One region of the Afipia massiliensis genome, then DNA from elsewhere that is predicted to be linked to it. Evidence: riboswitches for the same ligand, from Rfam matches in the RefSeq annotation. Region 1 holds a riboswitch; the other holds the start of a gene.

Region 1 (7,096 bases):
CGCATTCTGCTGGATCGACGTCAGGCCGGCGAGAATCGCGGTGTCCGCCAGATCGTCGAACTTGTAGCGGATCACGTTGCCCATGCGGAGCAACTGGTTCGACGCGATCGCCGCGTTTTCGGTCTTGAGCTTGATGACATCCGCGAACAGCGCAGCGAATTCGCCGTAGCTGGCGGAAAGGCTAAGCACGCTCTTGCGGTTGTCGGCGGTGGCGACACGCGCGGCACGCTCAATCGCACTGCCGAGACTCTTCTCGGCGGCACGCGCAGCTTCTTCGTCCGCCGGAAGGCCGGTGGTCACGTAATGGCGGGCCAGAAGCTGATAGGCCACCAGCTCGCGATCGATCTCGCGTGCGCTGTCACTCTCGGCGACGATGCCTTGATAGGACTGAACGCCACTCGCGATGCGGTCGAAACCGAAATAGGCGACGCCCATATTGATGGCGGAAATGCCCAGCACGATCACGAAGCCGAGCATGATCTTGGTTCGGAATCTAAGATTTGAAAGGAAGCTGACGTTTGTCTTCTGCTTTGCCGGAGTGCCCTTGAACCAGCCCATTCCCAACCCCCAAAAATTCTTTTTGCATGCCCGACCGGCCGGCCAATCAGCCGGCGGAAAGTCCCCCAAGGTAAACAAAATTGAATAACACCCCGTAAATTGCTACCGCGCGCAGAAAAAAACGCCCGCCAGGCGGGCGTTTCTTGCTAACGATGTGTGCAACTGCAGCGGGCTGAGCAATATCCCGGCACCGCTGGCGCCGAAAGATTAACAATTCATTCCCAGCTTAGCGCGCCGCCGTTCTGGTATTCGATCACGCGGGTCTCGAAGAAGTTCTTCTCCTTCTTCAGGTCCATCGCCTCCGACATCCAAGGGAACGGATTGTCCGTCTCGTCGAATACGCGCGTGAGCCCAAGCTGGGCGCAGCGGCGGTTGGCGATGAAGTGCATGTACTGCTCGCACAGCGCGGCGTTCAGCCCCAGAAATCCCCTCGGCATGGTGTCGCGGCTGTAGGCGGCCTCCAGTTCGGCGGCCTCGCGGATCATGCCGCGGATCTCGTCCTGAAATTCGCGCGTCCACAGGTGCGGATTTTCCATCTTGATCTGGTTGATGACATCGATGCCGAAGTTCAGGTGAATCGATTCATCGCGCAGGATGTACTGATACTGTTCGGCGATGCCGACCATCTTGTTGCGGCGGCCGAGCGACAGGATCTGCGCAAAACCTGTGTAGAACCACATGCCCTCGAAGATCACGTAGAACGCGACGAGATCGCGCAGAAACGCCTGATCGGATTCCGGCGTGCCGGTCTTGAAGTCCGGGTTCTCGAGATTCTGCGTGTGCTTCAGCGCCCAGGCCGCCTTGTCGGTGATCGACGGCACCTCGCGGTACATGTTGAACAGCTCGCCCTCGTCGAGGCCGAGACTTTCGACGATGTACTGAAACGTGTGCGTGTGCACCGCCTCCTCAAACGCCTGACGCAGCAGGTACTGGCGGCATTCGGGATTGGTCAGATGGCGATAGATCGCCAGCACGATGTTGTTGGCGACGAGGCTCTCGGAGGCCGCGAAGAATCCGAGATTACGCTTGATCGCGCGGCGCTCGTCCTCGGTGAGGCCGTCGCGCGATTTCCACAGCGCGATATCGGCCTGCATCGAAACTTCGGTTGGCATCCAGTGGTTGTTGCAGCCGGCAAGATACTTCTCCCACGCCCATTTGTATTTCAGCGGCAGCAACTGGTTGACGTCGGCGCGGCAGTTGATCATCGCCTTGTCATCGACCGACACGCGCCCGCCCTTGCGGTCGATGGTGCCAAGCCCTGTTGAATCAAGTCCTGTTGAATCAAGTCCGGTCTGGTCAATCGCTGCGGATTGGCCGGTCAGGATTGGCGGGAGCGTGTTGGCGGCTTTGGGTGAGGTTTCGGACCAGTCGAGCATGGACTTCGCTTTCTATATAATGTGGGGCATTGCTGATCGTCATTGCGAGGAGGCGGAGCCGACGAAGCAATCCAGTTTTCTTTTTGCTCTGGATTGCTTCGCTTCGCTCGCAATGACGGCGAGTCTGCTACTGGCACGCCTCGCAGTCGGGATTGTCGATGGAGCACGCCACTGCATCCGACAGATCCGGCGCGGATGACGACTGCGGCACCATGATGGGCTTGTTCACCGGCATGGCCGCGAGCGACGACGACGACACCGCGTTGAGCTTGCCGTCGGTGCCCTTGAGCGTCGATTTCTCCACGTGCGTGGCGCTGCGCGAGCGCAGGTAGTAGGTCGTCTTCAGGCCGCGCGCCCATGCCAGCCGGTACAGCTGATCGAGCTTTTTGCCCGATGGATTGGCGATATAGAGGTTGAGCGACTGCGCCTGATCGATCCACTTCTGCCGCCGCGCTGCCGCCTCGATCAGCCATGCGCTGTCGATCTCGAACGCGGTTGCATAGAGCAGCTTCAGATCGTCCGGCACGCGGTCGATGGAGCCGACGCTGCCGTCGAAGTATTTCAGATCGGACACCATCACCTCGTCCCACAGGCCGCGCGCCTTGAGATCACGAACGAGGAATTCGTTCACCTCGGTGAAGTCGCCCGACATGTTCGATTTGACGTAGAGGTTCTGGTAGGCGGGCTCGATCGACTGCGCCACGCCGCAGATGTTGGAGATGGTTGCGGTCGGCGCAATCGCCATCACGTTGGAGTTGCGCATGCCGGTGGATTGCACCCGCGCGCGCAGCGCCGTCCAGTCCAGCGTCACCGACCAGTCCACATCAAGGCCGCCGCGGGCGGCCGCCAGAATTTCAATCGAGTCGATCGGCAGGATGCCCCTGCTCCACAGCGACCCCTTGAACGACGGATACTGTCCGCGCTCGGCTGCAAGATCGACCGACGCTGTGATGGCGTGGAACGAAATCGCTTCCATGCTGGTGTCAGCGAACGTGACGGCAGCGTCGGACGCCATCGGGATTCGCAGCGCGTGCAGCGCGTCCTGAAAGCCCATCAGGCCGAGCCCGACCGGACGATGCTGCAGGTTCGAGCGGCGCGCTTCCGGAATGGTATAGAAATTGATGTCGATGACGTTGTCGAGCATCCGCATCGCGGTCGAAATCGTCCGCTTCAGCCGCACATGATCGATCCCGCCCTCGCCCACATGGTTGAGCAGGTTGACCGAGCCGAGATTGCACACCGCAACCTCGTCATCCGACGTGTTCAACGTGATTTCGGTGCAGAGATTTGACGAGTGGATCACGCCGACATGCTGCTGCGGCGAGCGCAGGTTGCACGGGTCCTTGAAGGTGATCCACGGATGCCCGGTTTCGAACAGCATGGTCAGCATCCGACGCCACAGATCCGTGGCACGCAGCTTCTTGAACACCCGCATCTCGCCGCGCGCGGCCTTGCCCTCGTAGAAGGCGTAACGCTCGGCAAACGCCTTGCCGTAAAGATCGTGCAGGTCCGGCGTCTCGTCCGGCGAGAACAGCGTCCACTCGCCGTCGGATTCGACGCGTTGCATGAACAGATCCGGCACCCAGTTCGCGGTGTTCATGTCGTGGGTGCGGCGGCGATCGTCGCCGGTGTTCTTGCGCAGATCGAGGAATTCCTCGATGTCGACATGCCATGTCTCGAGATAGGCGCAAACCGCGCCCTTGCGCTTGCCGCCCTGATTGACCGCGATGGCCGTGTCATTGGCGACTTTCAGGAACGGCACCACGCCCTGGCTTTCGCCGTTGGTGCCCTTGATGTGAGCGCCGAGGCCACGCACGCGGGTCCAGTCGTTGCCGAGGCCGCCGGAATACTTCGCCAGCAGCGCATTGTCCTTCACCGACTTGAAGATGCCGTCGAGATCGTCCGCCACCGTGGTGAGGAAACAGGACGACAGTTGCGGCCGCAGCGTGCCGGAATTGAACAGCGTCGGCGTGGACGCCATGAAGTCGAACGACGACAGCAGGTTGTAGAATTCGATGGCGCGCGCCTCGCGATCGATCTCGCGGATCGCAAGGCCCATCGCGACGCGCATGAAAAACGCCTGCGGCAGCTCGATGCGGTTGCCGTCGTCATGCAGGAAATAGCGGTCGTACAGTGTCTGCAGCCCGAGGAACTGGAACGACAGATCGCGCTCCGGCTTCAAGGCCGCTGCGATCCGCTTCAGGTCGTAGCGTGCCAGTTCGGGATCGAGCAGCTCGGCCTCGATGCCCTTTTTGACATAGGCCGGAAAGTACTCCGCATAGCGCGCCGTCATGTCGGCCTGCGAGGCGTTGATCTGCGCGGAATGGACAAACGACAGCACTTCGGTGCGCAGCTTGTCGAGCAGCAGCCGCGCGCTGACATAGGCGTAGTTCGGCTCCAGTTCCACCAGCGTGCGTGCAGCCATGATGCCCGCGAGCGCCAGTTCATCCTGGCTAATGCCGTCGTAAAGGTTGCGGCGCGTCTCGGCGAGAACCGGTGCCGCATCGACGCCGTCAAGATTGGCGCAGGCTTCCTGAATGATCAGCGTCAGGCGATCCACATCGAGCGGCACGCGCGTGCCATTGCCCAGCGTCACATGCAGTTGCGGTTCGGAAGAAGTCTTGGCGGGCTTTGCGGCTTCCGCCTCGGCGCGCTGGCGCGTGCGTTCCTCGCGATAGAGCACATAGGCACGAGCGACCTTGTGATGTTCGCTGCGCATCAGCGCCAGTTCGACCTGATCCTGCACATCCTCGATATGGAAGGTGCGCCCCTCGCCGATCCGGCGGGTCAGCGCGCCGACGACCTCGTTCGTCAGTTGCTCGATGACCTCGTGAATGCGGCGCGACGCCGCCGCGGTGTGCCCTTCGACCGCGAGGAACGCCTTGGTCATCGCAATCGAGATCTTGCTCGCGTCGAACGGCGAGACCGTGCCGTTGCGGCGGATGACCTGCAACGGCGGTGTGGTGGCAGGGACGGCCAGCGACTCGGAACGCAACTGAATGAGAGGAGCGGATTTTGCGGCTTCGCGTTCGAGAGAGAGAGACATCGGCAGACCCCGTGCGTGTTGCAATTTTTTGGGGGCTTGGGCCGAGAGAACGCTGCATGACGACCGGCAAGCGCCGGCAATGCTGCAAGCGACCTCCGGACACCCCGCCCGTGGACGTTCTTTTGGTGTCGCGGCAGGTCTCCTGGCTCGCAGGTCAGCGTTGAACCCGGTCTTCCCGATGCGAAAAACGCACCAGTGACATCGGTCGGATTCAACTCACTGCTTACAGTTGCGGGGGCAGCGCCGGACTTGCTGCATCAAACGTGCAGCTCACCGGCTTCCCTCTTAGCCACTAGATTTTGACGTCCAGCGGACCGTGACATCTACATGTGGTGATATAAGGCTCAAAGAGTCAACAAAAGATTAAAAAGCATCCCCGTTATCCCTAGGCCCTTCGAGAAACCGCTGTTTCTCAACACTGGGTTAGAGTGCTTCGATTCTGTTTCCACGGCCAAGATAATTCAGAACCACGCCACGATATCGCACCTCAGGACAAATCAACGAGAATCAGTGACGGCGACGCCATCAAGTTTCTGCCCACAGGCGTCGCGCGCGATCTTCTGAGGTGCCCGGTGGGAAGCTTTCCCTTTGACCGACCGGAATGCGCTTCTCATAACTTGACCATCGCGGTTCTGCGGATCGGTGGTCCGGAGCCAAGAGGGAATGCGGTGCGCGCGGTCCAGGTGGATTGCGCAAGTCCGAAGCTGCCCCCGCAACTGTAAGCGGCGAGCCTTTGTCCATCACTGCCACTGCGGCGCAAGCCGCGGGAAGGCCGGACTTAAGGCGTCGACCCGCAAGCCAGGAGACCTGCCGCGATCACAGTACGTCCACGGGCGGGGTGCCCCGGTGTGTCGCTTGCGGAGGACGGCACTTCCGTCTCTGTCGTTCGCGCATGTCCGGCCCTGCCCCAACATCACGGGGTTTCCGATGACGAATTCTGCTTCCACTGCTTCCATTCCTGTCGCCACGCTCGGCGTGCCGCGCATCGGCCCACGCCGCGAACTGAAAATGGCGCTGGAGAAATTCTGGTCCGGCAAGATCGACGAGGCCGCGCTGCGCGAGGCCGCCGCGAAAATCCGCGCCGACAACTGGACGCGCCAGCGCGATCTCGGCGTCACCGTGATCCCGTCGAACGATTTCTCGCTCTACGATCAGGTGCTCGACACCAGCGCCATGGTCGGTGCGATTCCGAAGATCTACGGCTGGACCGGCGGGCCGGTGTCTTTCGAGACATATTTCGCGATGGCGCGCGGCAGCCAGAAAGGCTTGTCTCACAAGGACTCGGGCGACCACGACGGCTGCGCGCATGGCCATAGCCACGGGCAAGGCGTTCCGGCGCAGGAAATGACCAAGTGGTTCGACACCAACTATCATTACATGGTGCCGGAGTTCTCGAAGGATCAGACCTTCGCCCTCTCCTCCACCAAGGCGATCGATGAATACCGCGAAGCCAAGGCGCTCGGAATCCAGACCCGGCCGGTGCTGGTCGGCCCCGTGACGTTCCTCAAGCTCGGCAAGGGTGAGAACCGGCTGTCGCTGTTGCCGAAGCTGCTGCCGGTCTACATCGAGTTGCTCAACAGGCTCGCAGCCGAAGGCGCGGACTGGGTGCAGATCGACGAGCCGTGTCTCGTGCTCGATCTCGACGCGGATGAAAAGGCCGCGCTGAAGACGGCGTACAGCGAACTCGCGCTGAAGGTGCCCGGCGTCAAGATCATGCTAGCCACCTATTTCGGCGAACTCGGCGACAACGCCGATCTCGTCACCAAGCTGCCGGTCGCGGGCGTGCATCTCGATCTGGTGCGCGGCAAGGGCCAGATCAACTCCGTCCTCGACAAGATGCCAGCAGACCGCGTGATGTCGCTGGGGGTGATCGACGGACGCAACATCTGGCGCGCCGATCTCACACGGGTCTTCAATTTCTCCAACGACGCCATCGCGCTCCGTGGCGCGGACAGAATCCAGATCGCGCCGTCGTGCTCGATGCTGCATGTGCCGATCGATCTCGATCAGGAAACCGATCTCGACGCCGACCTGAAGAGCTGGCTTGCGTTCTCGGTGCAGAAGATGGGCGAACTGGCCGCGCTGAGCCGCGCGCTGTCGTCGGGACGCGAGTCCG
Region 2 (7,096 bases), 3.0 Mb from region 1:
CGGTCGAAGACTATGTCCGGGTCAAGGAGTACGCTCCGGTCGAGGAATATGATCGGGCCGAAGACGACAACGCCGCTGATCGCTACGCAGATGTCGCTGACGACCATAGATATCGCGATTACTCGTACGACGACCGGCGCATCGCGGCGTAACCCTTTCTGACGTTATTTCTGTCAATTACTATCGTCGTCCCGGCGCAGGCCGGGACCCATAACCACCGGATTCTCTGTAATCAAAGAGAGTGGTTTCCGTCGTACGCTGATGATCTAGGGATGATGGGTCCCGGCCGGAGCCTGTCATCGGGCCGGCGAAGCCGGACCCGTTGGCCGGGACGACGCTGTGAACTATCTCAGCCTTCCGGCACGATGCTCGGCGCAAGCACTGCTTCGAGGTGCTCGGGGCGGTCGCGGTTGACGTGGATGAGATACTCGTCCGCGACGCCGCGCAGCTTCTTGCTCAGTTCATCGGCCATGCCGACGGCTGAGATCCGCGACTGCTCGCGATAGATCGCCTGGATCGCGTTGACATGATGTTTGATCAGTTCGCCCGGCACCTGAGCGAGATCCGGCGCATGTTCGATGATCCGGCAGAGGCTTTCCGCGGCTGCGGCAGCGGTGGGAAAGCCGAACGTCGCGGCGCCGCCCTTGATGTCGTGTGCCGCGCGAAAAAGCTCTTCGCGATTCTCGCCGTTCAGTCCGTCGCGCGCGATTGCCGCATAGGCCGCGCTCAGCCGATCACACTCCACCTGCATCCAGTCCTTGAATTCGCCGGACAGGGAGGCGAGCGCCTTTTCGGCACGCGCGACAGGATCGTCGATGTCCTTCTCTTCGGAATACCGCACCATCTTGCGCAGCGGATTGGGCTGCGAGATGACCTGATGGTCCGCGAAGGTATCGACCTTGATTTCTGTTGGCGGCTTGCGGGCCATGAGTTTTCCTAGTTTCCGGAGCGGGCTTTTTCGAGTAGCGAGGGCTGCTGCATGATTTCGGCGTTGCCGCCACTGCGGCGCTCAAGGCCGATGTAGGCGGCGTTAGTGTTGCGGCGCCGGTCCGGTCCGAAGTAGTTTTTCGTCTTGATGAAGGGCCGGGGATTGGCCACGACATTGAGGATGCGCTGATAAAGCCCCTTGGCGGAGATCGGCTTCGCCAGGAATTCAGTGACCCCGGCATCGCGCGCCACCATGACGCGGCGCTTTTCCGAATGGCCGGTCAGCATGATGATCGGTGCGTAGGGGTTACCCGCGCCGTCCGGCTGGCGGATCATCTGCGCGAGTTCGAGCCCGTCGAAAATCGGCATCGACCAGTCGGTGATGACGATGTCGGGGACGTAGTGGGAATACATTTCCAGCGCAGTTGCGCCGTCTTCCGCCTCATACACTTCGCGCGCGCCAAACGAATGCAGCAGCGTGCGCAGAATGCGCCGCATGTGCGCGTTGTCGTCGCACACGAGAAACCGCAGCTTGTTGAAGTCGATAATGAACATGCGCAGCCCGAGGTGGCGCACCGGGAAAACAGGGTACACCTCGCATTAACTATATGCGGCCGCCGTTAACGAATGGTTATCCACGCCGGCCGGGAAAGCCGGGCGCAGGGGATTAGAACCCGAACTGCTCGCTGAGAATGCGCTCTTCCAGGCTGTGGCCGGGGTCGAACAGCATGCGGATCGAAATCGTCTTGTCCGCGATGATTTCGACCCGCTGCACGTCGCGGGCCTCGTCGTGATCGGCGACGGCGGCGACCGGGCGCTTGTCGGATTCGAGAACCTCGAACACGACGAAGGCGGTGTTGGGTAGCAGCGCGCCGCGCCAGCGGCGAGGGCGGAACGGACTGATCGGCGTCAGCGCGAGCAGCGCGGCGTTGATCGGTAGGATCGGCCCCTGCGCCGAAAGATTGTAGGCGGTCGAACCGGCAGGTGTTGCCACCATGATCCCGTCGGAGATCAGTTCGGCCATCCGCTCGTGTTCGTCGACCAGAATCCGCAACCGTGCAGCCTGATGGGTCTGCCGGAACAGCGAGACCTCGTTGATGGCGTGATGGATATGCACCTTGCCGTGGATGTCGGTGGCGCGCATCAAGAGCGGATTGATCACGGTGAGCTTCGCTGCTTCCAGCCGGTCGATCAGCGAATGGTGGCTGAACTCATTCATCAGGAAGCCGACGGTGCCGCGATGCATCCCGTAGATCGGGATGCCGGAGCGCATGTGCCGGTGCAATGTCTGCAGCATCAGGCCGTCGCCGCCAAGCGCCACCACCACGTCGGCCTTGTCGGACGGCAGGTTGCCATAGGCAGCGACGAGCTGGGCGAGGGCCTGTTGGGCCTCATCGCTCGGGCCTGCCACAAAGGCAATCCGCTCGTATTTCTTCGACGTCGTCATGTCAGCCCCCGAGGCGCGGGCACAAGGTCGTGAACGCGCGGGTTTCGTCTATACGAGGTTTTCGGGGGTTGTCGAGGCGCGATCAGGCCGCGCAAAACAGCCCCGCGCGGCCGATGACCGACCCGCGGGGCTTGATCCGCCGGTTAACCAAGGCGGCTAACCGTGTCTCCGGTCAATAGGACGTCCGGCCACCGGTCAGCGCGGAGGCCAGCGATTGATATTCGGCGCTGTCGCGGCCCGCCAAGGCTTCGATCTTCGCGAGATGATGCTTCGCCTGTTCGCGGTTGCCCTGTTCGACCTGCCACAGACCATAATATTGCCAGGTGCGGACATGGCCGGGATCGGCCTTCAGAGCGCGCTCATACCAGACACTGGCAAGCTCGTAGTTGCCCAGCTTGCGATACGAATAGCCGATCAGATTGGCGACATCGGCGCGGTCGTCCTGACCGAGCGCCTTGAGCTGCGGAATGGCGGCGGCGTAGTCGTTCTGCTCGTAGATCGTTGCATAAGCGGTGCGATAGCCCTGCAGGAAAGCGGGATCCTCGACCGACGATTTCTTCTCGCCCTTTTTCTTGGACTCCGCTTTGGAACCCTTCGATTTGCTGCTGTCGGAAGCGGGAGGAGGCGAGGGCGTATCCGAACCGGCGGCTTGCGCCAGATTGACGGTGGGCGCCGCGACGAACGCAGAAAGAATGAACGCCAGAGATATCTGCCTGATGGTCAAGTTGCTCATGCCAAGCCTCCGTTGATCAGCAAAACGATCCTATTCTGTTTGTACGTCTTAAACACCCGCTGGGTTCAAACATTCCTGCGATTTCCCGTCATAATTCCGGCGGTTTTTGGCCAGCCCGCCCCGGAACGTCTGCGCCTAACCAAACTGTCATCCAGATGAACGAAAGCCGCTGGCGCGCTTCAGATTGAGTTCAGCGCGCCCGGCCTAGCGTTGCTGGGACGATCGGCACCCGGCCATGCGACCGGCCACCTCTCGATCGCGTGAACAGGAGATATCCGATGCTCAAGACGATTTCCGCAGCCCTGGTTGCCGCCTCGATGCTCGCCGCGCCTGCCATGGCTGCCACCGTCATCAAGACCGAGCGCGGCCCGATGACCAGGACGATCGTGGTGAAACCGTCGGTCGCGCGCTCCCATGCGCAGGTCGTTGTGGTGAAGAAGCATCGCCATCACCGTCACTATGGCTGGAACAAGCACCGTCATGGCCACGGCCACAAGGTCGTGATCGTGAAGAAGCATCGTCACCACTTCTGACCGGGACGACTATTTCCGTGACCGCTATTGCATAGCCCCCGCATCGAAGCGGCTCATGGAAAGAAGAACGGCCTGCGGAGCATCGTGAGATGACCGCAGGCCGGGCTGTTTGGAGGTCAGCGTGTGACAGGTCAGAACGTCACGCCGGCTTTGAGCATGTAGGTACGGCCGGGCAGAGGATAGGCGTTGAACGAGCCGTAGGTTGACGCGCTGGCGATGGCGTAATCGTAGGTCAGCACGTCGAAGAGATTGTTGACGCTGAACGACCAGAAGAAGCGATCGACCTCGCCGCTGAGTTTTAGGTCGACGGTTGCGTTAGCAGGAATGAGCGGCTGGAAATTGCGCTGGTCGTTGTCCATACGCCGCGCGCCCCAATACCGGACGGTTGCATCGAACACCAGATAACGCTGCCACACGTCCCACGACACGCCGCCATAGGCGGTGACACGCGAAACCAGAGGAACGTCGTTGCCGGCAAATTGACCTTCGGAGAACACGGCACGTGTATAGGCGAAGCCGCCCCTGAGCCGGACCGTATCGCTAGCGCGCAGGGTTGCGCTGGTTTCGCTGCCGTAACGATGAGTTGGGTCAAGATTGATATTGTAGAACAGCGCCGGGTTGAACTGGATTTCGTTCTTTAGCCGCATGTCGTAGTAGCTCGACTGAATATCGAGTGGCCCGCCATGGATGCGGATGCCGGCTTCCACATCGTGAGATGTCTGGGTCTTCAGATTGAACGTGCCGGGCGCAAAGAACGGTCCGGACCCAATCCGTTCATCAACGTTTGGCGTACGGAATGCTTGGGCGGCGCGAGCGAAAACCGCAAAATTCTCGTTGAGCCGGTGCTCAAGACCGACGTGAAGCGCGTGATTGGTTTCGTCGGTGTTGAGCGGTGACGCCTGCGGGTCGCCGAACCAGTTTGGCGCCGACATGTCGAGCTTGTCTCTTGCCTGCAGCTTCGTGTTCTGAAGTCTGCCGCCATATGAGAAGTCCGTGCTCGGCAGCAGACCGATGGTCTGTTGCCAGTAACCAGCAAGGGTTTGCTGCTTCAGATTGTAAACGTGAATCGGTGCATCGCCGGCGTAGCGGCTTCGGTTTGAACTGTAGGCCGCATCGTAATAGTCGATGCCGGTCAGGATATTCGAACGCAGGCCGAAGAACGGGTTCTTGATGCTGAGGCGGGGCGTGATCGACCATGTCTGCAACGAGGAATCGACATAACGCGCGTTGAACGGACTGAGGGGAAGGCCTCCAGGGAATGAGCCCTGCTGCTGCTTGTCGCGCACGCCGCCGTCGACGATCAATTCCGCGCCGTCCCACAACGACTTGGTAAACCCGGCGGTTGCGTTCTTTCCCTGCTTCTCGCCGCGATCGAAGGGTGTTGCTGCCCCCCGCGGATCGGTCGCAAGGCGATTGATGCCGGTGCCGAACTCGCTCGTTGCCCGGCCTCCCGGAAGACCGAGGCTTTGGTTGTCGGCTGACAGGTTCAGGAAGGCGCTGAAATCAGGCGTTGAGTAGCGAACCTCGCCGACGCCGTTGGTCTGTCGCAAGGCGTTGTTGACGCGGTATCCGTCGGACGAAATGGCGTTGCCAAAAACGGCGGAGGACCATGGACCGGCGTTGACACTGGCGGACACATTCCCCAGCCGCTGGTTGAATGATCCGACGCCTGCTTCGGTGCGCATTGCAATCGGCTTGCCGATTCCAATCCCCGTCTTCGTGATAATGTTGATGACGCCGCCAATGGCGTTGTCGCCGTACAGCACCGCACCGCTGTTGCCGCGTGTGACCTCGATCCGTTCAATCGATTGAATCGGAATAGTTGAGAGATCGACACCTTGCAGATCGGCTTCATTGAGGCGTCGGCCGTTAATGAGGAACAGCGTGTTCGACGAGGCAAACGCGCCGAACCCGCGAAGGTCGACGACGGAGCCGGTGCCGTTCACCGCGCCGTACAGGTTCGTAAGCTGAACGCCCGGGATAGTTGCGAGGATCTCCTGAATCGTTTGGTTGGGCGAACGTGCGATGTCTTCCGCAGTGATGACCGCAGTCGACGCGCCGACGATGCCGCCATAGAGGCGGCTCGCATCGACGTTGATCGGCGGCAACTGGCCGCCGCCATCCTGCGCGAGGGCAGGGCTCACAAGCGCCGTGCCTGCGAGGCATGCCGCTGCGAATGACAGTCTGAGCGTCGCCGCCGGAAAGAAAGATCTAGGAAAAAGAGTCACGTTTGAGCCCCGCCGATGCATGTGATCGCGAAGGCGCGGTGAAGACGCGCGCAGGCATGACGATGCGCGGCGAGCGAACGCTGCCGGACTTTACGTCGTGACTGAGGAAACAGGCCATCGGCCGGACCTCCGCAACTGTTACGTCACGTCACCGCTGCGGAAATGCCGCCCCTTCGCACGCCCCGTGCGACGGAAGGATGACCGGTACAGGCAGGTCTCCTGGCTCGCGGATCGTCGCCGTTGCCCGCCTTCCCAAGCCCGGCTGTAACGCCTTCGCTCAGTGGCCTATTGGACAACGACTCACCGTTGACAGTTGCGGGGGCAGCTTCGGACTAGCCGTGCATGCTTCACGTTGAAGAGTCTGCACGGCGGCACCGAATTCCCTATTCGCCAGCTTGCGCTGGCACCTGTGCCGTGGTTGCAATCAATCGGCGGCGGGTTGCCTTGTCAATGACACAATGAGCAAGAAATCCAATGCCATGGCTCAGGTTACGGACTTCATTGGGATGCGTTGCAAATTGGTGACATATGGGCCGCGCGCGGCGGCGGTGCTGCTTGCGCTCGCTGTGGCCGGCTGCGCCTGGACCGGCGGCGCCGACAGCCTGTCCTACACCGCCGATCGCGGCGTCGAGAACCAGCCGTATCCGGCGAATTACCGTCCCGAACTGCTCGCTCTGCTACGGACCTATCTGAACGATCCAACCGGTATTCGCGAGGCCGGGATTTCAGAGCCGGCGCAAAAGGAAGTCGGGGGCCGCCGCCGCTATGTCGTGTGCGTGCGCTTCAATGCGCGCGGTGCGGGAGGGCGCTACGCCGGCGTGAAGGAACGTGCGGGCATGTACATCGATGGACGACTCGATCGCATCATCGAGGAGACCGAGGATCTTTGTAAGGGCGTGGCCTTCGCCGCATTTCCCGAAATGGAAAAGCTGACGCGGTAATCCTGCGCTTCAGCAACTCGTCATTGCGAGGAGCCCTTGCGACGAAGCAATCCAGTCTTGTTTGTTGATTCTGGATTGCTTCGCTTCGCTCGCAATGACGGTGCTGATCTATATCTCACGAAAAATGCTGGACGATCGCTTCGAAACCCCGTCGCCAGGCGCGGTAATTCTCGACGTCGAGCGGGACGGGTTCGGCCGCCACGCGAACGATCACCAGTTCGCTGACGGGATCGATATAGATCCACTGGCCATGGATGCCGATGCAGCACAATGTGCGCCGCTTGCGG

What was found. A riboswitch is a leader RNA that binds a small molecule or an ion and turns the genes downstream of it on or off. The one in region 1 is predicted to bind cobalamin.
Region 2: it holds a riboswitch for cobalamin, as region 1 does, so the genes downstream of both, YH63_RS15105 (TonB-dependent receptor) here and YH63_RS00540 (ribonucleoside-diphosphate reductase subunit alpha) in region 1, are expected to answer to the same signal.

Annotation. Positions count from the first base shown of each region.
Region 1 covers NZ_LBIA02000001.1:126,103-133,198, forward strand. The annotation lists gene YH63_RS00525 (methyl-accepting chemotaxis protein) at 1-558, opposite strand, end outside; gene YH63_RS00530 (ribonucleotide-diphosphate reductase subunit beta) at 774-1,934, opposite strand; gene YH63_RS00540 (ribonucleoside-diphosphate reductase subunit alpha) at 2,062-4,980, opposite strand; cobalamin riboswitch at 5,096-5,314, opposite strand; cobalamin riboswitch at 5,591-5,809, shown strand; gene metE (5-methyltetrahydropteroyltriglutamate--homocysteine S-methyltransferase) at 5,908-7,096, shown strand, end outside.
Region 2 covers NZ_LBIA02000001.1:3,149,593-3,156,688, forward strand. The annotation lists gene YH63_RS15075 (DUF2336 domain-containing protein) at 1-152, shown strand, start outside; gene YH63_RS15080 (Hpt domain-containing protein) at 350-928, opposite strand; gene YH63_RS15085 (response regulator) at 937-1,482, opposite strand; gene YH63_RS15090 (NAD kinase) at 1,595-2,374, opposite strand; gene YH63_RS15095 (tetratricopeptide repeat protein) at 2,547-3,107, opposite strand; gene YH63_RS15100 (His-rich protein BRANT) at 3,386-3,640, shown strand; gene YH63_RS15105 (TonB-dependent receptor) at 3,772-5,889, opposite strand; cobalamin riboswitch at 6,061-6,294, opposite strand; gene YH63_RS15110 (hypothetical protein) at 6,375-6,809, shown strand; gene YH63_RS15115 (serine hydrolase domain-containing protein) at 6,925-7,096, opposite strand, start outside.